Regions from separate parts of the Streptomyces sp. NPDC052064 genome, predicted to be linked through region 1. Evidence: predicted binding sites of a transcription regulator. Region 1 holds the regulator's gene; the other holds the start of a gene.

What was found. The regulator HspR, encoded in region 1, represses chaperone genes until heat shock. The targets are predictions, from matches to a motif close to TTGAGNNNNNNNNNCTCAA.
Region 2: the regulator HspR is predicted to act here: its motif matches at 2,848-2,866, upstream of dnaK (molecular chaperone DnaK).

The regions. Positions count from the first base shown of each region.
Region 1 is NZ_JBVJJE010000002.1:256,204-267,482, forward strand. Features, by position in the region: gene ACZ6TU_RS05775 (helix-turn-helix transcriptional regulator) at 1-167, shown strand, start outside; gene ACZ6TU_RS05780 (helix-turn-helix transcriptional regulator) at 164-1,150, shown strand; gene ACZ6TU_RS05785 (helix-turn-helix transcriptional regulator) at 1,113-2,156, opposite strand; gene ACZ6TU_RS05790 (DUF418 domain-containing protein) at 2,519-3,715, shown strand; gene ACZ6TU_RS05795 (sugar ABC transporter substrate-binding protein) at 3,708-4,817, opposite strand; gene ACZ6TU_RS05800 (heat shock protein transcriptional repressor HspR) at 5,089-5,541, opposite strand; gene dnaJ (molecular chaperone DnaJ) at 5,547-6,725, opposite strand; gene grpE (nucleotide exchange factor GrpE) at 6,762-7,418, opposite strand; gene dnaK (molecular chaperone DnaK) at 7,415-9,277, opposite strand; gene ACZ6TU_RS05820 (MraY family glycosyltransferase) at 9,372-10,394, opposite strand; gene ACZ6TU_RS05825 ((Fe-S)-binding protein) at 10,673-11,279, shown strand, end outside.
Region 2 is NZ_JBVJJE010000005.1:559,774-571,052, forward strand. Features, by position in the region: gene ACZ6TU_RS16975 (ATP-binding protein) at 1-377, shown strand, start outside; gene ACZ6TU_RS16980 (vWA domain-containing protein) at 446-2,176, shown strand; gene ACZ6TU_RS16985 (OsmC family peroxiredoxin) at 2,247-2,675, shown strand; gene dnaK (molecular chaperone DnaK) at 2,912-4,777, shown strand; gene ACZ6TU_RS16995 (nitrate reductase molybdenum cofactor assembly chaperone) at 4,774-5,235, opposite strand; gene ACZ6TU_RS17000 (helix-turn-helix domain-containing protein) at 5,353-6,216, opposite strand; gene ACZ6TU_RS17005 (hypothetical protein) at 6,456-6,881, shown strand; gene ACZ6TU_RS17010 (helix-turn-helix domain-containing protein) at 6,863-7,669, opposite strand; gene ACZ6TU_RS17015 (4a-hydroxytetrahydrobiopterin dehydratase) at 7,798-8,103, shown strand; gene ACZ6TU_RS17020 (class I SAM-dependent methyltransferase) at 8,108-8,848, shown strand; gene ACZ6TU_RS17025 (hypothetical protein) at 8,855-9,313, opposite strand; gene ACZ6TU_RS17030 (hypothetical protein) at 9,310-9,789, opposite strand; gene ACZ6TU_RS17035 (helix-turn-helix transcriptional regulator) at 9,829-10,797, shown strand; gene ACZ6TU_RS17040 (rhamnogalacturonan lyase) at 10,836-11,279, shown strand, end outside.

The DNA of each region.
Region 1 (11,279 bases):
AGGGCCACGTCGACGAGGCCATCGCTCGCCGCCTGGGCATGAACGTGCGTACATGCCGAGCCCACATAGCCAAGCTCGCCTCGCTCCTGGGCAGCGGCAGCCGGGCCCAACTAGGCTATCTCATCGCGCAGTCGGGAATCCTGGAGCGGGAGGGAGCGCCCGAGTGAGCGCGCCGCACCGCGAGCACGGCATGGAGGACCTGTGCTCCGCGGGCACGGAGCTGTATGAACGGGCCCTGCGCCACGGGCAGTTGTCGGCCGAGGACGCCCAGGCCGCCCCCTGCCTCGTCGACCTGGGGCTGCTGCACCCCGCCGTCGACGAACCGTTCCGGCTGGAGCCCGTCGCCCCGGTCGTCGCGCTGCACCGGCTGCTGCGGACCTCCGAGGAGCGGATCGCGAGCGAGCGGCGGCGTGAGGCACGACTGGCCGAGACGTTCGGCTCCCTGATGAGGACAGCCGGCCCGCACCCCGCGGTCACCGACACCCCCACGATCCGGCTGCTCACCGGCACGGAGCGGATCAACCAGGCCATCACCGAAGCCATGGCCGAAGCCTCTGAGGAGACAGCCAGTGTCCAGCCCCGCGCCGGACTCACCGGCGAACGCGGGCAAGTGGCCGATGCCACGGCCTTCGGCCGCGATCAGGCCGCGCTGGACCGCGGCTGCCGCCTGCGCACCCTGTACCCGCACACGATGCGCCACTTCCCGACGATCACCGCCCGTCACGAGCGCCTGAAGGGCGACGTCGAAGCGCGCTCGCTGGACGAAGTCCCCGACCGTCTCATCCTCGTCGACCGCGCCGTGGCCTTCGTGCCGGCCGACAAGGACGGCGGACTGGCCCTGGAGATCCGGCAACCGGCCATCGTCGACCACCTGGCCACCACCTTCGACCGCCTCTGGCGCCTGGCCACCCCCATGTTTCCCGAAGCCGCACCCGAGCCCTCCCACGAGGGCATCACCGCCCGCCAACGCGCCATAGCCGCCCTCCTCACCGAAGGCCACACCGACGCTGTCATCGCCGACCGTCTGGGCATGAACATCCGTACCGCCCGCGTCCACATCGCCAAGCTCGCGGCGACGCTGGGCAGCCGGAGCAGGGCCCAACTGGGCTATCTCATCGGGCAGTCCGGGATTCTTGACCAGGAACACTGAGCGTCGGGGAGACAGCCGGCCGCGGCGGACCGTCGAGCCCCACCTGGGCGATCCGCACACCCAACTGCGTACGGCTCGCCGCCCCCAGCGTCTCCGACAGCCGGGCGATATGCGCCCGGCACGTCCGCACGCTTATCCCCAGCCGTTCCGCGATCACCGCGTCCTGGTGCCCCTCCGCCAGCAGCGCGGCGATGGACTGCTCCCGGTGGGAGATGCCCTCGATGCCGGTGTCGGGGAGCGGGGCGGTCAGCGGGATGGCCAGGCGCCAGAGCCGCTCGAACACCGTGACCAGGTACTCGACGATCGCCGGGTGCCGTAGCTCCAGGGCCATCGTGCGGTCGGTGTTGGCGGGGATGAAGGCCACCGTCCGGTCGAAGAGGATCAGCCGGTCGATCACCTCGTCCAACGTGCGCGCCTCCACCGAGTCGCCCATCAGCTCCAGATAGTTCAGCAGCCCGTGCCCGTGCCGGGCGACATGCGTGTACAGGTCCCGCATCCGCACGCCACGGCCGCGCAGCGCCAGCGCCCGGTGCAGCCCCTCGGAGAGTTCCGCCTCGCGCCGGATGCCGCCGGGCTGCACGGTGAGCACCTCGGTCGTGCACGCCTGGGTCGCCTCGTCCATCGCGGTCTGGATCCGGCCGAGCCCGTCCAGCACCCGGATCGCCGGACCCTCGCTCGCCGACGGGGCCGGCTGTACCTGACGCCCCAGCCCGGCGTACCACTCGAACGCCGCCACGGCCGAACCCACCCGACGCTGGCTCGCGCTGACCTCGTCGTACATCCCGCGCAGCAGCCGGGTCATGACCTCCTGCGGGGAGGTCGGCACCAGCCAGTCCATGTCGTCGGGGTCCGGGTGCAGCAGGGCCAGTTCCAGCAGGCAGGGCACCGGATCGGCGTCCCGGCGCGGCACGCGGCCCCGCCGTACGGCCCGGGAATACACGCGATCCCCGGCCTCGCACAGTCGGTCAGCACCATGTGGATGCTCCTCCGCCCCGTGCCAGGCCATCGCCGATCCCACCCCCGGTTTCGCCGTCCTTCGCAGCGCAACTATGCGCGGACGGGACCTGGTCCGCAACACGGCTTCACCACACCAGAACCCCTCTTCGCCCCATTTGCCACCGGTATGCGCAGCCGCCCTCATGGGCGCTTGGAGCGAGAGGGGAGTGGCGCGAACGCAGCCGATCCGCAGGCTCTCCTGCTGGAGCGCGTCTTCGGCCCGGTCGTCGAGCGGATCCCGGGAACAGGCCATGTTCCGGACCGGCTTCCGTTCGCGCCGGTCCGCGCGGCTGTGAGCGGTACGGTGAACCCGGGCGGGTTCACCGCGGTGTTGGTGTGGATGGCAGATCTACCGGCGGCGGGAGGCCCGGCATGCAGACACGAGTCGAGCTCCGGCGTCTGCCCGCCGTTGACGCGTTACGCGGTTTCGCCCTGCTGGGCATCCTGACGGTCAACAGCGCGCAGATCATGGATCCCTACGTGTCGGAAGGGATCCGCGAGCCCGGGGCGCCCCTCTGGGACCAGGTCGCCATGTGGCTGGTGACGGCGTTCGCGGCCACCAAGTTCTACCTCTTGTTCTCGTTCCTGTTCGGCTACAGCTTCACCCTCCAGACGGTCTCCGCCGAACGGGACGGAGCGAACGTCACCGCACGCTACCTGCGCCGGTCCCTGGGCCTGGTGCTGCTCGGCCTGGTGCACGCCGTCCTGCTGTACGACGGCGACATCCTCATGACCTACGGCGTCCTGGGACTGGCCCTGTTGTGCGCACGGCGGATCAGACCGGCCACCGCCGTGAAGGCCGCCGTCTGGATCTATGGGGTCTTCGGTGTCCTCCTCACCGGGCTGGGGGCACTGGCCGCGTGGGCCGACGAGGAGGAGTCCATCCCTCGACAGGAGATCGCGAGCACCGTGGCCGCCTACCGTGGCAGCGCCGGCACGGTCGTACAGGAGAACCTGGACCGGCTGCCCCTGGCGCTCCTCGGCGTTCTCCTCATGGCCCCGGGCGTGCTCGCCGCGTTCCTCGTCGGCCTGGCGGCGGGAAAGCGGCGCCTGCTCGCCCCGGGCGGAGCGGACCGCTCCCGGCTGCTCCGGATCACCGCCACCGGACTGGCCGTCGGAGCCCCGGGGGCCGTCTTCTTCGCCTCCGCCGCCCACGGGCCGCTGGACGACCGATGGCACTTCCTGGGAATCGGCGTGGGCATGCTGACGGCGCCCGCCCTGTCCGCCGCGTACGCCTGCACCCTGCTGCTCCTGCTGCACTCGCCCTGGGGAAACCGGATCCAGCGGCTGTTCGCCCCGGCGGGCCGCCTGGCGCTCACGAACTACCTCGGGCAGTCCCTGACCATGATGTTCGTGGCCACGGCGTACGGCCTGTCCCTCTACGGACGCGTGGGAGCTGCCGCCGTGCTGCTGCTCGCGGGCGCCGTGTACGCGCTCCAGCTCGCCCTCAGCACGGCGTGGATCCGGCGCTTCCGGCACGGGCCCGCCGAGTGGCTGCTCCGGGCGATCACCCTGGCAGGACGCCCGGGACGGGCCGGTACACCGCGAGCGCCGGAACCGGCTACTTGAGCCCGATCGCCGCGCAAGCCGTCTTGTACTTCGCCGTGCAGATGTCCGACAGCTTGTAGATGTCGTCCGCGACCACCGTGTCCTTGATGTTCTCCTTCGTCAGCGCCACCACGGGCACGAGCTGGGCGGGGATGCCCTTGTGGGTGGGGCTGTCGACCTTGTCGCGGGTGAGCGCGGCGAACTGGATGTCGCGGCCCTGGACCCTGGCCACGGCCATCTCCGCGGCGTTCTCGGCCTCCTGCGGGTACGACTTGTACACGCTCATGTACTGGTCGCCGGTGATGATCCGCTGCACCGCCGGGAGCTCCGCGTCCTGGCCGGTGATCGGCGGCAGGTCGGTCACGCCCGCGGACTCCAGCGCCTTGACGATGCCGCCCGCCATGCCGTCGTTGGCGGAGTACACCGCGACGATGTTGTCCTTGCCGATCTTCTCGATCGCCTCGGCCATGTTGGCCTGCGCGTTCTCCGGCTTCCAGTCCTTGGTGTCGAAGGACTGCGCGATCGTCACCTTGCCGTTGAGCTCGGACATCGCACCGGCCTTGAACTGCTTGGCGTTCGGGTCCGTCGACGAGCCGTTCATCATGACGATCTTGTCGGAGAGGCTCGCCTTCTCGCCGATGGCCTCCAGCAGGGTGCGTCCCTGGACCTCGCCGACCAGTTCGTTGTCGAAGGAGATGTACGCGTCGATCGGGCCCTCGGCCAGCCGGTCGTAGGCGATGACCGGGATGCCGGCGTCCTTGGCCTTCTTCACGCCGTCGGCGATGGCGTGTGCGTCGACGGCGTCCAGCAGGATCACGTCGACCCGGCGGTCGATCATCTGCTGCAGCTGGTCGGCCTGCTTGTCCGCGCTCGCCTCGGCGTTGGCGTACTCGACGCGGCCCCGGTCGTTGGTGAGGGACTCGACCTTCGTCTTGATGATGGGGTAGTCGAAGTTCTCGTACCGGGTGTTCGCCTTCTCCGGCAGCAGCAGGCCCACCGTGATGTCGTTGCCCTTCGTCGGGCTCGCGTCGTCGCTGCTCCCGGTCGCGTTGAGCACACCGCAGCCGGCGAGCGTGACGGACATCGTGGCCGCGGCCACGGATATGGAGATACGACGACGCATGCGGGAGCTCACTTCGCGTGTGATTCGGACGTGGGCACACCTTTGTGGCCCATGTGACTGAAAAGCCAACGCGGACGCGCCCCCAGCGTCAAGCGGAACCACTTAACGAGATGACAACACCACGCTCCGCAGCAGTTGTGAAGACCCTGCGGAATCGCCTCCCGGTGCCTTGCACCATCCAGCCATCCACGGGAGACCCAGCGAAAACGTCCCAAGACATACGAAAGAGGCCGGGAGTCTCCTCCCGGCCCCTTTCACAGGCGTACGCGCGTCAGTCCGACTGCTGCTGCCGCTTCGGCCGCCACACCACCAGCGCGCTGGTCTGCTGGACCTCCTGGTACGGCACCAGGTCACGGCGGTACGACGCGTGCACCGCCGCTTCGCGCTGCCGCATGGCCGCCGCCGCACCGTCGAGCGCGTCCTCCAGCTCGGCCACACGGGCCTGGAGCGCGGCGACCTGGTTCTCCAGTTCGATGATGCGCTTGATGCCCGCCAGGTTGATGCCCTCGTCCTGCGACAACTGCTGGACGGTGCGCAGCAGTTCGATGTCCCGGGCCGAATAGCGGCGCCCCCGGCCCGGGGTACGGTCCGGAGACACCAGACCCAGGCGGTCGTACTGGCGCAGGGTCTGCGGGTGCAGGCCGGACAGCTGGGCCGCCACCGAGATGACGTAGACCGGGGTTTCCTCGGTCAGTTCATACGGGTTGCGTCGACGACCGTCCATCTGACTCATGCTCCCTTCGCGGCCTGGAACAGATCCGCCCGCGGATCCTCACCCGCGGTCGCCTCGCGATACGCCTCGAGTGCGTCACGAGCCTTCCCCGTCAGGTCCTGCGGAACACTCACCTCGACGCTGACCAAGAGGTCGCCCCGGGTGCCGTCCTTGCGGACCGCGCCCTTGCCCCGGGCGCGCATCGTGCGGCCGTTGGGCGTGCCCGGCGGCAGCTTCAGCGTGACGGGCGGCCCGCCCAGCGTCGGCACCCGGACCTCGCCGCCGAGGGCCGCCTCGGCGAAGGTCACCGGGACGGTGACGGTGAGGTTGTCGTCCTTACGGCCGAACACCGGGTGGGAGTCGACGTGCACGACCACGTACAGATCGCCCGCCGGGCCGCCGCGCTCGCCCGGCGCCCCCTTGCCGCGCAGCCGGATCCGCTGGCCGTCGCTGACGCCCGCGGGGATGCGCACCTGCATGGTCCGCGAGGACTTGGCCCGGCCGCTGCCCTTGCAGACCTCGCAGGCGTTCTCCGCGATCAGGCCGCGGCCCTTGCAGTCCGGGCAGGGGTCGGTGAGGGAGAAGCCACCGCCGCTGCCCCGGGCGACCTGTCCGGTACCGACGCAGGTCGGACACACCCGCGGTGTGCCGTTCTTGTCGCCGGTGCCCGAACAGGCCTTGCAGGGCGACTGCGAGGACATCCGCAGCGGGACGGTCGCGCCCTCGATCGCCTCCGTGAAGCTCAGCGTGACCTCGGACTCGATGTCCTGGCCGCGCCGGGGGTGCGTACGCGTGCCCGGGCCCGCGCCGCCGCGGTTGAACAGGCCCCCGAAGACGTCACCGAGTCCACCGCCGAAACCGCCGGCTCCCTGACCGCCCGGGGCGCCTCCGAAGAGGTCGCCCAGGTCGAAGTTGAAGGAGCCGCCGCCCGCGCCGGGCCCCGGGCGGAAGCCGCCGTTGCCGAAGAGGGCGCGTGCCTCGTCGTACTCCTTGCGCTTCTTGGGATCGCCGAGGATGTCGTTGGCCTCGGAGATCTCCTTGAAGCGCTCCTCCGCCTTGACGTTGCCCTTGTTGGCGTCCGGGTGGTACTCGCGGGCGAGCTTCCGGTACGCCTTCTTGATCTCGGCCTCGGTGGCGTCCTTGGGGACGCCGAGGACCTTGTAGTAGTCCTTCTCGATGAAGTCCTTGGTGCTCATCCTCGACGCCCCTCCTTCCCTTCGTCCGCTATGCCGTCAGCCCTCTTCCGGGCCACCGCTCTCCTTGTCGTCGGCTTCGGCGGTCTCGTCCGCCTTGACCGTCTGCGCCCCCGGCTGGGGCTCGGCCACCGCCACCCGCGCGGGGCGGATGGTGCGCTCGCCGATCCGGTACCCGGGCTGCAGAATCGCCACGCACGTCGTCTCGGTGACGTCCGGCGCGTAGCTGTGCATCAGGGCTTCGTGGATCGTCGGGTCGAAGGGCTCGCCCTCCTTGCCGAACTGCTGGAGGCCCATCTTGGCCGCCGTGCTCTCCAGCGACTCGGCGACGGACTTGAAGCCGCCGACCAGTTCGCCGTGCTCACGTGCGCGGCCGATGTCGTCGAGCACGGGCAGGAGCTCGGTCAGGAGGTTCGCGATGGCGATCTCCTTGACCGCGATCCGGTCACGCTCGACCCGGCGGCGGTAGTTCTGGAACTCGGCCTGGAGGCGCTGGAGGTCCGCCGTGCGCTCGCTGAGCGCCGTGCGTGCCTGGTCCAGCTGGGCCACCAGAGCCACGTCCTGGCCCGTGTCCCCGGCCGGGGCCGCCCCCTCCTCCGGCGAGGGGGAGTCGGCCTTCGGCTCGGCGTCGTCGGAGGTGGCGCCGGAAGGGACGTCGGGCTGCTGCTCGTCGAAGCCCGGGGTCTCCTCCGTCACGCGGCACCGTCCTTCCGCTCGTCGTCCACGATCTCGGCGTCGACCACGTCGTCGTCGGCCTTGGCGTCACCGGCGCCGGCACCCGCACCGGCTCCCGCGGAGGCGCCGTCGGCGGCCTGCGCGGCGCCCGCGTCGGCGTACATGGCCTGGCCGAGCTTCTGCGAGATGGCCGCGACCTTCTCCGTGGCGGTGCGGATCTCGGCCGTGTCCTCGCCCTTGAGCTTCTCCTTCAGCTCATTGACGGCTTCCTCGACCTCGGTCTTGATCTCGCCCGGGACCTTGTCCTCGTTGTCCTTGAGGAACTTCTCGGTCTGGTAGACGAGCTGCTCGCCCTGGTTGCGGGACTCGGCGGCCTCGCGGCGCTTGTGGTCCTCCTCCGCGTACTGCTCGGCCTCCTGGCGCATGCGGTCGACCTCGTCCTTCGGCAGCGAGGAGCCGCCGGTGACGGTCATCTTCTGTTCCTTGCCCGTGCCCAGGTCCTTCGCGGTCACGTGCATGATGCCGTTGGCGTCGATGTCGAAGGAGACCTCGATCTGCGGGACGCCGCGCGGCGCCGGGGGCAGACCGGTCAGCTCGAACATCCCGAGCTTCTTGTTGTACGCCGCGATCTCGCGCTCGCCCTGGTAGACCTGGATCTGCACGGACGGCTGGTTGTCCTCGGCCGTCGTGAAGATCTCGGACCGCTTGGTCGGGATCGTGGTGTTGCGCTCGATGAGCTTGGTCATGATGCCGCCCTTGGTCTCGATACCGAGGGACAGCGGGGTGACGTCGAGGAGCAGGACGTCCTTGACCTCACCCTTGAGGACACCGGCCTGCAGGGCGGCGCCGATGGCGACGACCTCGTCCGGGTTCACGCCCTTGTTGGCGTCCTTGCCGCCGGTCAGCTCCTTGACGAGCTCGGCGACGGCGGGCATACGGGTCGAGCCGCCGACGAGAACGACGTGGTCGATCTCGGAGAGGTTGATCCCGGCGTCCTTGATGACGTTGTGGAACGGCGTCTTGCAGCGCTCCAGCAGGTCCGCGGTCAGCTGCTGGAACTGGGCGCGGGTGAGCTTCTCGTCGAGGTGCAGGGGGCCCTCGGCGGAGGCGGTGATGTAGGGCAGGTTGATCGAGGTCTCGGTGGACGAGGACAGCTCGATCTTGGCCTTCTCGGCGGCCTCGCGCAGACGCTGGAGGGCCATCTTGTCCTTGCCCAGGTCCACGCCGTGGCCGGACTGGAACTGCTGGACCAGGTAGTCGACGATGCGCTGGTCCCAGTCGTCACCACCGAGGTGGTTGTCACCGTTGGTGGCCTTCACCTCGACGACACCGTCGCCGATCTCCAGCAGCGAGACGTCGAACGTACCGCCACCGAGGTCGAAGACCAGGATGGTCTGGTCGTCCTTGTCGAGGCCGTACGCCAGGGCGGCCGCGGTGGGCTCGTTGACGATGCGCAGCACGTTCAGACCGGCGATCTCGCCGGCCTCCTTCGTGGCCTGGCGCTCGGAGTCGTTGAAGTACGCCGGGACGGTGATGACCGCGTCGGTCACCTTCTCGCCCAGGTAGGACTCGGCGTCCCGCTTCAGCTTCTGGAGCACGAAGGCGCTGATCTGCTGCGGGTTGAAGGGCTTCCCGTCGAGATCGATCTTCCAGTCGGTGCCCATGTGCCGCTTGACCGACCGAATGGTCCGGTCCACGTTGGTGACCGCCTGACGCTTGGCCACCTCTCCGACGAGCACCTCACCGTTCTTGGCGAAGGCGACGACGGACGGCGTGGTCCTGGCGCCCTCGGCGTTGGTGATGACGGTGGGCTCGCCGCCCTCCAGAACGCTGACGACGGAGTTAGTCGTGCCCAGGTCGATGCCGACCGCACGTGCCATGGTTGATTCCTCCAGCTGACTTGAGTGGAACGGACTCAAGTGTGCACGACGCCTCCCGACCGGTCAACAGAGCTGAGTCAAGCAGGCTCAAGTCTTATCCGTTCCTTACACGCAACGACGCTCTGACCTGCGGAGATACGGTGCGTCGATCGCCGTACACAGGAACACGGGAGAGGGCGAACACAGCCACGAGAGCCACTCCGGCCACCCACCACAGGGCGTCGCTCCCCACCCAGCCGGCGTGCGCGAGTACCCCGACGAGCACACCGGAGAACGCGCCGGCCCCCAGCAGCAGAGTCGTCCCCGGCACGGTCAACCCGAGCCGCCTCAGTCGGTGCGCGAGATGATCCGGCCCGCTCCGGAGAACGGCCCGCCCGCCCAACCGCCGCGCCAGCGGCACCAGTACGGCGTCGGCACACACCACGGCGGTCAGCGCGAACAGCACCCCGGCACTCTCCCCCAACCCGGACCCGGCCCGCGTGTACACGGCACCCGCGGCCGGCACGAACCCGGCGGACATCGACCCGCACGCCCCGAGCGCGGCCCGCGCGGGATGCCGGTTGTGCGGCAGGAACCCGGTCAGCGCGGCGGCCAGCACGCTCATCAGCACGGCGATCCCGTCCATCGTCTCCACGGCCGCACACGCCGCCACCCCGAAGGCGGTCACCACCCCCACGGAACCCGCGAGCCCGTCGGCGTGATCGAGCCCCCGGAAAGCGAAGGTCACGCATACGACCCACCCGACGGCGAGCAGCCCGCCCCCGGCCCCGGTCTCGCCGTACGGCACGACGCACGCCGCCGCCACGGCCGTACCGGCGACGAGCACCCACCGCCGCAGCCGCCACACGTCGTCGGCGAGCCCGAGCACGGCGACCACACCGCCGGCGACGAGGAGCTCCCGGACCCCGTCGGCCACGGGCGGCGCGACCCCGATCCACTCCCCCGCCCACATGACCGACCCCACGACGAGCGCGACGGCCACACCCCCGGACAACGGCACCCCCCGCTTCCGTCGCCGGTCGAGGACGCGGAGGCGCAGGGCGGGAGCCCGGAGGAGGGCCGAGAGGAGGGCGGTGAGGAGGAGGGCGGTGGCGGCGGCGCTGATCCCATAGAGCACGGATATAAGTTAGGCGTAACTATGACAATTCGGCACTCATAACACGACGGGATCCACACCCGGATCCACGACCGGATCCACGATGGAATCGCCGGCCGGATCCGGGCGGTTCCTGAGGCAACCCTCAGCGATTCAGATCACTGCCCACCCGGCTACAGTGCTGCGGAAGATAGGGGTAGTCTCAGACGGACTGCATAAGTTACCGCTTAGTAATCTCGGGGAATCCTCGAGAACGACAGGTTCCCCCGACAAAACCCTCGCAGGCCCGAGGAGCCCCCATGCAACTCGCCGCGATCATCGTGTCGCTGGTCTTGACCGTGGTCGGCGTCGCGCTGCTCGCACGCGCGATCGGCCAGTTCGTCCGGTACTTCAAGCTGGGCCAGCCCGTGCCCGCCGGTACCCGGACCGACAACCCCTACCAGCGCAGCGTGACCCTGGTGAAGGAGTTCCTCGGCCACACGCGCATGAACCGGTGGGGGATCGTCGGTATCGCCCACTGGTTCGTCGCCGTCGGCTTCCTGACACTGCCGCCCACCCTGGCCCAGGCCTTCGGCCAGCTGTTCCAGGCCGACTGGGTGCTGCCGGTCATCGGCGACTTCCTGCCGTTCGAGCTGTACATCGAGTTCATCGGCGTGATGACGGTCCTGGGCATCGCGGTGCTCATGGTGATCCGGCTGCTGAGCCTGCCCTCGCGGGCCGGCCGCAAGTCCCGCTTCGCCGGTTCCAAGGCCGGCCAGGCGTACTTCGTCGAGTACGTCATCCTCACCATCGGCCTGGCGATCTACGTCCTGCGGGGCCTGGAGGGCGCGCTCCACCACGTCGACCACTACGAGGCGTCGTACTTCGCGTCGTACCCGCTGGTGCTGGCCTTCAAGGGGCTGAGCG
Region 2 (11,279 bases), on a different contig from region 1:
CGCTGACGCCCGCGCACGCGCAGGCGTTCTGCGGCTACGTCAAGATCGTGCGCAGCCGGTTCGGGATCGAGGCGATCCTCAAGGGCGACGCCCGCTGGCCGAACCGTCCGGAGGACCGCGACCTGCTCTTCTACCTCGCCGACTCCTTCCGCGGCCGCCTGATCAAGGAACTGCCCGTCAGCAAGGAGCACATGTCGGCGCACGGCCGCCAGACCGCCTACCGCGCCAAGTCGCTCCTGGTGCAGCTCGCCGAGATATCCGTCGAGGTCGCCCAGACCGTCATCGCCTCCGACAGCGACGGCAACCCCCTGCTGCCCTCCTGGTTCCTCGTCGAGGCGGCGCGGGACATGCCCCGGCTGGTGGAGGCACGCCGGTGAGCCGTGGCCGCGGCAAGGACCAGCGGAAGAAGAAGCGGGACCTCGCGGGCGAGGCCTTCGCCGAGGGAATGCGGCTGATGCGGACCAACCCCGCGCTCGCCGCTGTGGAGTTCGACGTCTGCCGACAGGAGGAGTGCCGCTTGGCGCCCCGCCACGGACTCGTGGTCGTCGACTCCGACGGCGATCTGCACGTCCACCCGGACCGGCTCGCCGAGCCCGCCGCCTGGGCCTGGGCGCTCGCCCACGCCGTCCTCCACCTCGGCTTCGGGCACGTCCCGGCGGTGAAGGGCGACCCCGTCCAGCCCGACCGCCACGACCTCGCCGCCCGCTGTGTCGTCGTCAACCGTTTCCTGCTCGGCTTCACCGTCGGCGAGACCCCGGAGCACCTGCCCGCCTCCTACCCGGACGGCGACGAGGAACAGCTCGCCGCCCGCTGGCGACGCGACGGACTGCCCACCGTGTACGAGCGCTGCGGTACAGCCGGTGACGAGCCCGACCAGGTGCTGGTGCCCTGGGTGGGCTGGTCCCGGCCGCCCGACTGGCAGCTGGCCTTCGCCGGCGCCCTGACCCGGACCGTGTCCGCCGCGATGGACATGGCGGGCGGCCGCCGCGACAGCCTGGACGGCGAGGCGCCCCTGCTGCGCCCCTGGCAGCGGGCGCTGAGCTGGTTCATCTCCTCCTACCCGCTGCTCGGCGGTATCGCGTCCGGCATCAAGCTGGTCGCCGACGCCGAACTCGCCCGCGCCCACGGCATCGCGATCGCCGCCGTCAACGCCGAGGCCGGCGAGATCTACGTCAACCCGCTGCGGCAGTTCGACGACGAGGAGTGGCGGTTCGTCCTGGCCCACGAGATGCTGCACGCCGCCCTGCGCCACGGCGACCGCTGCGGCACCCGCGACCCCTACCTGTTCAACATCGCCTGCGACTACGTGATCAACGGCTGGCTGACCGAGATGCAGGTCGGCACCATGCCCGAGGGGCTGCTGCACGACCCGGGGCTCGCGGGCCTGTCCGCGGAGGAGGTGTACGACCGGATCGCCGGCGACCTGCGCCGCATGCGCCGCCTGGCCACCCCGCGCGGCAAGGGCGTCGGCGACGTGCTCGGCGCGCCGCTCGGACCGCCCCGCGACTACGTCGACCTGGACGGGTTCTACCGACGTGGCCTCGCCCAGGGCCTCGACCTGCATCAGCGGCAGGAGCGCGGCTTCCTGCCCGGCGGCCTGGTCGAGGAGATCCGCGCGCTCAGCCATCCGCCGCTGCCGTGGGACGCGCGGCTCGCCCGCTGGTTCGACGAGTTCGTGCCCCGCCCCGAGCCCGTACGGTCCTACGCCCGTCCCTCGCGGCGCCAGGCGGCCACGCCCGGCATCCCGCGCGCCGGGCGGTACTTCCCGCCCGAGGAGATCGCCCGCTGCACTTTCGGCGTGGTCCTGGACACCTCCGGCTCCATGGGCCGCGTCCTGCTCGGCAAGGCACTGGGCGCCATCGCCTCCTACGCCGCCGCCCGGGACGTACCGGCCGCCCGGGTCGTGTTCTGCGACGCGGCCCCGCGTGACGCCGGCTATCTGCCGGTCACCGAGATCGCCGGCCGGGTGCGCGTGCACGGCCGTGGCGGCACCGTCCTGCAGCCCGGCATCGACCTGCTGCACCGTGCGGACGACTTCCCGCCCGGCGCGCCGATCCTGGTCATCACCGACGGCTGGTGCGACGTCCTGCGGGTGCGGCGCGAGCACGCGTACCTGATCCCGAGGGGGGCGCGGCTGCCGTTCACCGCCAGAGGCCCGGTCTTCCGCGTGAGTTGAACCGGAGTGTGATCGGATAGTGGCCAGGAACCCGGTCACGGTTTCCGGATACTCATCGAAAGGATGCGACATGGCAGCCACGCGCTCCGCACACACCGTTTGGGAAGGCAATCTCTTCAAGGGCAACGGCGTCGTCACCTTCGACTCCTCCGGCATCCTCGCCGAGCAGCCGGTGTCCTGGGCGGCCCGTACCGAGGAGCCGGGCGGGAAGACCAGCCCGGAGGAGCTGATCGCCGCGGCCCACTCCAGCTGCTTCTCGATGGCCTTCTCCAACATCCTCGACAAGGCCGGCACCCCGCCGACCAAGCTGGTGACCTCCGCCGACGTCACCTTCCAGCCCGGCGAGGGCATCACCGGCATCCACCTCACCGTCGAGGGCAGCGTCCCCGGCATGGACGAGGCGGCCTTCCTCGCCGCCGCCGAGGAGGCCAAGGTCGGCTGCCCGGTCAGCCAGGCCCTCAAGGCCACCCCGATCACCCTGACCGCCAAGCTCACCTGACCAGTCCCACCCACGTCGCGCGGGCCCGCCCACCAGGGGCGGCCCGCGCGACGTCGTCGGTTCACCGACACCCTGATGCGGGCCTTCCTCGCCCCTCCGCGCGTGGACGTGCTGGTCACCGACCGGCCCCGGCGGGCCGTGGCGCTCCGCGGCCGATCACCCCATCGCGGCATTGACAACAGCGCACTCAAGTTTTGTGCTGGAAAGTGAGAGCGCCCTGGCGGAAGGGGACAGCGATGGGACGTGCGGTCGGGATCGACCTCGGAACCACGAACTCGGTGGTCGCCGTGCTGGAAGGCGGCGAGCCCACCGTCATCGCCAACGCGGAAGGAGCCAGAACCACACCCTCGGTCGTGGCGTTCGCCAAGAACGGAGAGGTGCTGGTCGGGGAGGTGGCCAAGCGGCAGGCCGTGACGAACGTGGATCGCACCGCCCGCTCGGTCAAGCGCCACATGGGTGACGCGCACTGGCGCTTTCCCGACCACGACGACATCGACGGCACCCGCTACCGGGCGCAGGAGCTGTCCGCGCGGGTGCTTCAGAAACTGAAGCGGGACGCGGAGTCCTACCTCGGCGAGGACGTCACCGACGCGGTGATCACCGTCCCGGCGTACTTCGACGACGTGCAGCGGCAGGCGACCAAGGAGGCCGGCGAGATCGCGGGCCTGACGGTGCTGCGGATCATCAACGAGCCGACGGCGGCGGCGCTGGCGTACGGGCTGGACAAGGAGAACGACCAGACCGTGCTCGTCTTCGACCTCGGCGGCGGCACCTTCGACGTGTCGCTGCTGGAGATGGGCGAGGGCGTCATCGAGGTCAAGGCCACCAACGGCGACACGCACCTCGGCGGCGACGACTGGGACCAGCGGATCGTCGAGTACCTGGTCAAGCGCTTCAAGGGCCAGTACGGCGTCGACCTCGGCAAAGACAAGATGGCGATGCAGCGGCTGCGCGAGGGCGCCGAGAAGGCCAAGATCGAGCTGTCCAGCTCCACCGAGACGACGATCAACCTGCCCTACATCACCGCCTCCGCCGAGGGGCCGCTGCATCTCGACGAGAAGCTGACCCGGGCCCAGTTCCAGGAGCTCACCGCCGACCTGCTCGACCGCTGCAAGGCACCCTTCCACCAGGCGGTCGAGGACGCGGGCGTGAAGCTCTCGGCGATCGACCACGTGATCCTGGTGGGCGGCTCGACCCGGATGCCCGCGGTGACCGACCTGGTCAGGGAACTCACCGGCAAGGAGCCGCACAAGGGCGTCAACCCCGACGAGGTCGTGTCTCTCGGTGCCGCGCTCCAGGCGGGGGTCATGCGCGGTGACGTCAAGGACGTGCTGCTGCTCGACGTCACACCGCTGTCCCTGGGCATCGAGACCAAGGGCGGCATCATGACGAAGCTCATCGAACGCAACACCACCATCCCGACGCGGCGTTCGGAGATCTTCACGACGGCGGCCGACAACCAGCCCTCGGTCGGCATCCAGGTCTACCAGGGCGAGCGGGAGATCGCCGCGTACAACAAGAAGCTCGGCGTCTTCGACCTGACGGGACTGCCGCCGGCGCCGCGCGGCGTGCCGCAGATCGAGGTGGCCTTCGACATCGACGCCAACGGCATCATGCACGTCTCCGCCAAGGACATGGCGACCGGCCGCGAGCAGAAGATGACCGTCACCGGCGGCTCGGCCCTGCCCAAGGACGACATCGACCGCATGATGCGCGAGGCCGAGCAGTACGCGGAGGAGGACCGCAAGCGCCGCGAGGCCGCCGAGACCCGCAACCAGGCCGAGCAACTCGTCTACCAGACCGAGAAGTTCCTCCGCGACAACGGCGACAAGATCCCGGCCGACACCAGGACCGAGGTCGAGTCGGCCATCACCGAAGTGAAGGGACAACTGGAACAGCAGGCGGACACCGCCGCCCTGCGCGCCGGCGTCGAGAAACTCGCCTCGGTCAGCCAGAAGATGGGCCAGGCGATGTACGCCCAGGCCCAGCAGACACCCACCGAGGAACCCTCCGGAACCCCGCGGGAAGAGGAGGGAGTCGTCGACGCGGAGATCGTGGACGAGGAGAAGGAGCAGGGGGACCAGAAGGGAGGAGCGGCCTAGTTCTCCGCGGGCGGCAGCGTCGCGTACACGGCGTCGACGACGGACGCGTACGGAGTTCCGGAGTCGGCCAGCCCGCAGCGGAGCAGCTCCAGTCCGGCCCGGTGCTCCGTCAGCAGGACGGTGTTGCCGGTGCGGGCCGTGAACTCCAGTACCGCGGGCAGGAAGTCGGGCAGCTCCTCGCCGGTGAGCTCCAGGCCGTGGGAGCTGTAGAGCTCCTGGAAGCGGGCCGGTGAGAACCCGCGCCAGCGGCTCAGGTACAGGCTGTGGCCGTCTGCGCTCTCGAAGACCTGGAGGTAGTGGGCGGCCAGGTCCCGCGGCGCGGTGCCGGCCGCGTGGTCGGCGAACTCCCGTAGCTGTGGGGCGGCTTCGCGCAGCAGCGGCAGCCGGGCGCGGAACTCGTCGCCGGGATACGTCAGGCACAGCGCGGCCGCCTGGTACAGCAGCTCGAAGCCGGGCATCTGACCTCCTTGGCGTGCGCTCTTGCCGCGCCCCGTGCTGACGACGCTAGGGGCGGGCGGGGGAGCGCACCCGTCGGCGACGCCCGTACGGGTCACGGCCTGCGCGGGGGGCCTCGTTCAGAAGCTCTCTCGGTACTCCCGCAGGAGCTTCTCGGTGCGCTGGGTGGAGGCGGCGCCCGCGGTCATGTGGTCGAGGACCTCCAGATGTGCGGAGACCTCCTTGCGGGAGTCGAGGTAGAGCGCGCCGGTCAGGTACTCGGTGAAGACCATGTCGGGCAGTTCGGGCTCGGCGAAACGGAACAGGGAGAACGGCGCGTACGTCCCCGGGTGCGGGCCGTCCTTGAACTCGGCGATCTGGAGCGTGACACGGTCCCGCTCGGAGTGCTCCAGCAGCTTGTCCAGCTGGTCCCGCATCACCTGGCCGTCGACGCTCACCGGCCGCCGCAGCACCGTCTCGTCCATGATCACCCACAGGTGCGGCGGGTTCGGGCGCTCGAGCAGCCGTTGCCGCTCCATGCGCAGCGACACATGCCGCTCCACGGCCTCCGGCCCGGAGTTCCCGATGGTGCCGGCCTGCAGGACCGCACGCGCGTACCCCTCGGTCTGCAACAGCCCCGGCACGAAGTGCGGCTCGTAGGACCGGATGATCCGGGCGGCGCCCTCCAGGCTCACGTACAGGCTGAACCACTCCGGCAGCACGTCGTGGAACCGCTGCCACCAGCCCGGCCGGTTCGCCTCCTCGGCGAGCTCGACGAACGCGGTCACCTCGTCTTCGGGCACGCCGTAGGCGGTCAGCAGGATCTGCACGTACGGGATCTTGAGCGCGACGTCGGCGGTCTCCATCCGCCGGACCGTCGCCGGGGCGACGCGCAGCACCCGGGCGGCCTCGTCACGACTGAGGCCCGCCGCCTCGCGGAGCTCCTGAAGCCGCTTGCCCAGTACCACCTGACCCACGGTGGGTGCGGCCCGCCGTTCACTCACGCCACGCCTCCCCAACGTGCCAAGCCTGCGATCAGTCTGTCACGTTCCGCCGTCGGTCTCACAGGGCCGCGGGTGAGGAGATCGCGAGGACGGGCGAGTCGCCGGGGCATTACCCCGCGGGTAATCGACCGGGCGCGCTCGGGACGGGATCGTGAACGCACCGGGTCCCGGGCCGGCGCACTCCGGCCCGGGACCCGGTACCTGCCGCCACACCACGACCCGACGGAGAGTGATCCACCATGTCCGCGATCCAGCTCGCCACGCTCGCCCGGACCAGTGCGCCGCAGTCGATGCTGCGCCGCTTCCTCGCCTTGGACGCGGCGGTGACCGGCGCCAACGCGCTCGCCTACCTCGCGTTCTCCGGCCCGCTCGGCCGTTTCCTCGGCGTGGACTCCACGCTGCTGCTCGCACTGGGCGCGTTCCTCACCGCCTACGCGGCGGGCGTGGGCCTGCTGGCCTCCCGCCGGCAGCCGCCGGCGCTCGGCGTGCGGGCCGTCGTCGAGGCCAACCTCGCCTGGACGGCGGTGAGCCTCGCGGCACTGGCGCTCTGGCTCACACCGAGCACGGCGGGCGCCGTGTGGACGGTGCTCCAGTCCCTGACCGTGGCCGGGTTCGCCGCCCTCCAGTACACGGCACTGAGGGTCCGTCAGGACATGAGTGAATGAAGGTATTTGACCGTCGCGGGGTCGGCCGGGAGGAGCGTCTCGATGGCCAGCTCGGCGACGGTCACGTCCATTGGCGTGTTGAACGTGGAGATCGAGGAGATGAACGACAGCGTCCGCCCCTCGTGCTCGATCCGCAGCGGCAGCGCGAAGTACGGCACCGGTTCCGAGGGCTCCTCTGCCGGATCCGCCTCGGGCACCGGATACGCCGCCACCTCCTCGTACAGCGCCCGCAGCGGCTCGGAGCGGTGCAGCGCGATCTGCCGCTCCATCTGCTCCAGCAGGTGCCCGCGCCATGCGCGCAGGTTGCGGATGCGCGGCGCCAGGCCCTGTGGGTGCAGGGCGAGCCGCATCGCGTTCAGCGGCGGTTCGAGCAGGGACTCGCGGACGCCGTCGACCAGCGTCATGATCCCCCGGTTGGCCGCCACGACGTTGTACACCGCGTCCACCACCAGCGCCGGATACGGCTCGTAGCCCCCGATCAGCCGTTCGATGCCCTCGCGCAGCGCGCCCAGCGCCGGGTCGCCCAGGGGCGTCTCGGGATAGCGCGGGGCGTAACCGGCCGCCAGCAGCAGCGCGTTGCGCTCGCGCATGGGCACGTCCAGGTGCTCGGCCAGCCGCAGCACCATCTCCTCACTGGGCCGGGAGCGGCCCGTCTCGACGAAGCTGATGTGCCGGGCCGAGGAGTCCGCGCGCAGCGCCAGCTCCAGCTGGCTGACCCGGCGCTGTTCCCGCCAGGCCCGCAGCAGCGGGCCCACGCCCTGGTCGGCGGTGGACGGATGAGTGGTCATGCCGGGACCGTAGTGGAGAACCGGTCGCGCCGGACAGGCACACCGTTCCGACCAGGGCCTCGGACGTCCCGCTGTGGCAGGCTGAGGAGGGAGAAGAGGACCCCGGTGTCAGGGAAGGAGCGCTGCCCATGCCCGTCGAACCGCTGTCGCAGAAGGAGGTCGAGGACCGGCTGGCCGAGCTGCCGGGCTGGTCGCTCGACGGGGACCGCCTCACCCGCTCCTACCGGCTCGGCTCGCACTACGCGGCGACGGCGATGGTCGTGCACATCGCCCAGGTCCAGGAGGAGCTCGACCACCACTCCGACCTCATGCTCGGCTACAACACGGTGTCCCTGTCCGTCCACACGCACAGTGCGGGCGGCGCCGTCACCGAGAAGGACTTCGAGCTCGCCCGCAAGGTGGAGGACCTGGCGCCCGGCCACGGGGCACACTGACCGGGTGCTCGACTACGACAAGGAAGCGGAGCGGTACGACGCCTCGCGCGGCGGCGAGCCCAGGGCGGCCGCCGCCGCGGCGGCGGTGCTGAGCCTCGTGCCGCCGGACACGCGCGGCCTGCTCGACGTCGCCTGCGGCACCGGCATCGTGACCCGCCGGCTCGCCGCCGCGCGCGACGGCATGCGGGTGACCGGCGTGGACCTCGCCCCGGCGATGGCCCGGCAGGCCGCCGCCCGGCTGCCCGGTGCCGTGGTGCTCGCCGACAGCCGCAGGCTGCCCTTCCGGGACGGCGAGTTCGATGCCGTGTGCAGCGTGTGGCTGCTGCACCTGGCCGCCGGGCCCGCCGACGTCCGGACGATCGTCGGAGAGTGTGCCCGCGTGCTGCGGCCCGGCGGCGTCTACGTCACCACGGTCGACAAGGCCGCCTCCCACAACGTGGGCAGTGACATCGATGTCGTCCTGTCCTCCCGCCCGCCCAGCCCGGTCCGCGACGCGGCGGCGGACGTCGAGTCCTGCGCCGCCGACCACGGCCTCGTCCCGGCCGGGCAGGCCCGCTTCCGCGGTCACGGGCAGGGCCGCAGCCCGCGCCGTACGGTCGCCGACCTGCGCCGCGGCTGGTTCGTCACGCTGCCGCCCGGCCACCCGCTCGCCGACGGCTTCGCCACCCGGCTGGCGGAACTCCCCGACCAGGACAGACCCCGCCCCGACCCGTTCTTCACGCTCCGGGCGTTCCGGAAGCCGTGAGGGGCCTCAAGGCCGTGTGAACTCCATGATCCAGTTGGTCAGCCAGGTCTCTCCGCCGTCCACGGAGAACGCCTGTTCCCAGCGGGCGGTGGCCGGGGAGATCCCCGACCAGACGAACCGCACGCGCACGTCCTTGCCGTCGTGCGTGTCGTCGCCGTGGAACTCGCCCCTCTCGCCCTCGAAGCGGCCGAAGACCGGCGGGAACAGGGTGCCGCTGCGGTTGGACGCCCAGTTCAGCGACCACTCCTTACGGACCGGGTCGAACAGCCGCAGCGTCAGCCCCTTCGCGCCCAGGTGCGGCATGTCGATCTCGTCGATGTTGGCGGCCCCGTCGAACAGCGGCCGGCACTCGCTCCGGCCCGGGAACTCCTCCCAGTCGCTGCCGGGGTCGAGGAAGTCGGTGCGGCGGCGGTGCAGGACCTTCCAGGTGCCGTGGAAGAAGTCGAAGTCGTGCGGGCTGCTCATGAGCGGTCTCCAGTGGTTCCTTCGGACAGACGGTCGGCCAGATAGGCGTCGAGGTCGGGGACGTCCGGGGCGAGCATGTGCCGCACCCAGGCGTCGCGTTCGTGCAGGATCGGCGGCAGCTCCCAGACGCAGCCGATCCACGGCAGGCCGGACCTGACGAAGTGTGTGGGGTCGCGGTCCGGGCAGCCGAGGACGGGCTGGCCCGCCGCCGCGCCGCCGAAGTGCAGCACGTTGTCCCACACCCAGCTGTACGCGTTCAGATAGGCGCCGTCGTCGCCGCCCCGGTGCAGCACGACGAACGTCGCCGGCGGGGTCCCGTCCGGCTCCGGCAGCAGCTCGGGCAGGATCGCGTACGCCGCCTTCTCCACCTCGGGCGCGATCCCCTCAGGGCCGGCCGTGACGTGGTAGCGCTTGATCAACCGGCCGGCCACCTCGACGGGCGGTGGCACGGTCAGGAGTTTCTCTGTGAAGGGCATGGCGGGACGGTACGGCCGGTTCACTGCCACCATGTGTCAGTGAAGTCCAGCCGACTCGTCTCGATCCTCCTGCTGCTCCAGACCCGCGGCCGGATGACCGCCGCACAGCTCGCCGAGGAACTGGAGGTCTCGGTCCGTACCGTCTACCGGGACGTCGAGGCCCTCGGTGCCGCGGGGGTCCCGCTGTACGGCGACGCGGGCCACGCCGGCGGCTACCGCCTGCTCGACGGCTACCGCACACGCCTGACGGGCCTCACCGCCGACGAGGCCGAGGCCCTCTTCCTCGCGGGCGCCCCCGGCCCCGCGGCCCAGCTCGGTCTCGGCTCCGTGCTCGCCGCCGCCCAGCTCAAGGTGCGCGCCGCCCTGCCTGCGGAGCTGCGCGCGCACGCCGACCGGATCAGCGGCCGTTTCCACCTCGACGCCCCCGGCTGGTACGCGGACGCCGACGACGCCCCTCACCTCCCGGCCGTCGCGGACGCCGTCTGGAGCAGCCGCGTACTGCACGTCCTGTACCGCCGCTGGCGCGAGCCCACCGATGTGGAGCGCCGCCTGGAGCCGTACGGGCTGGTGCTGAAGGCGGGCCGCTGGTACGTCGTCGCCGGTCCCGGACCGCGTACCTACCGGGTCGACCAGATCCTCGAACTCGCCACCCACGACGAGGAGTTCACCCGTCCCGAGGGCTTCGACCTGGCCGCGTACTGGGCGGCGTACCAGCGCGGCTTCCACGACCGGCTCCACCGCGGCGAGGCCCTGGTGAGACTGGCCCCGGGGACGACGCTCACCGGCCCGGCGGGGGAGGCCGTACGGCGCGACGGACGTACCGAAGACGACGGCTGGACACGCGCCACGGTCCCCATCGAGTCCGTCGAGCACGCCCACGCCGAATTCCTGAGGCTGGGCTCGGCCATCGAGGTCCTGGCTCCGGACGAACTGCGGTCGAGGATCGCCCGGACCGTGGCCGAACTGGCGGAGCTGTACGGCAACTCCCGTGCACCCGGCGGCGACTGAGAGGCGGAACCCGCCCGTCCTTCCAGGAGGCCCGTCACGTGAAGCACCCGCACAGGCACCGCAGACGCCGCCTGCTCGTCCCCGTCGCCGCAGCCACGGCGGCGCTCGTCGGTGTCGGCCTGACCACGTTCGCCACCGACGACACCTCCCCCACGCTCGAACTGACTCGCGCGGGAGGGGCCCCCATGGCCGCCACCGCCCGGCAGGTCGAGAAGCTGGACCGGGGTGTGGTCAGCGTCCACACCGGCAGCGGCAACCTGGTCAGCTGGCGCTGGCTTGCAACCGATCCGAACGCCGTGTCGTTCAACGTCTACCGGGCCGGTACGAAGGTCAACTCGACCCCGGTCACCGGCTCCACGAACTACTTCCACTCCGGCGCCCCCTCGCACGCCGACTACACCGTCCGCGCGATCGTGAACGGCGTGGAGCAGGGCGACTCGGTGCACGCGGTCCAGTTCCGCACCGGCTACAAGGACGTCCCC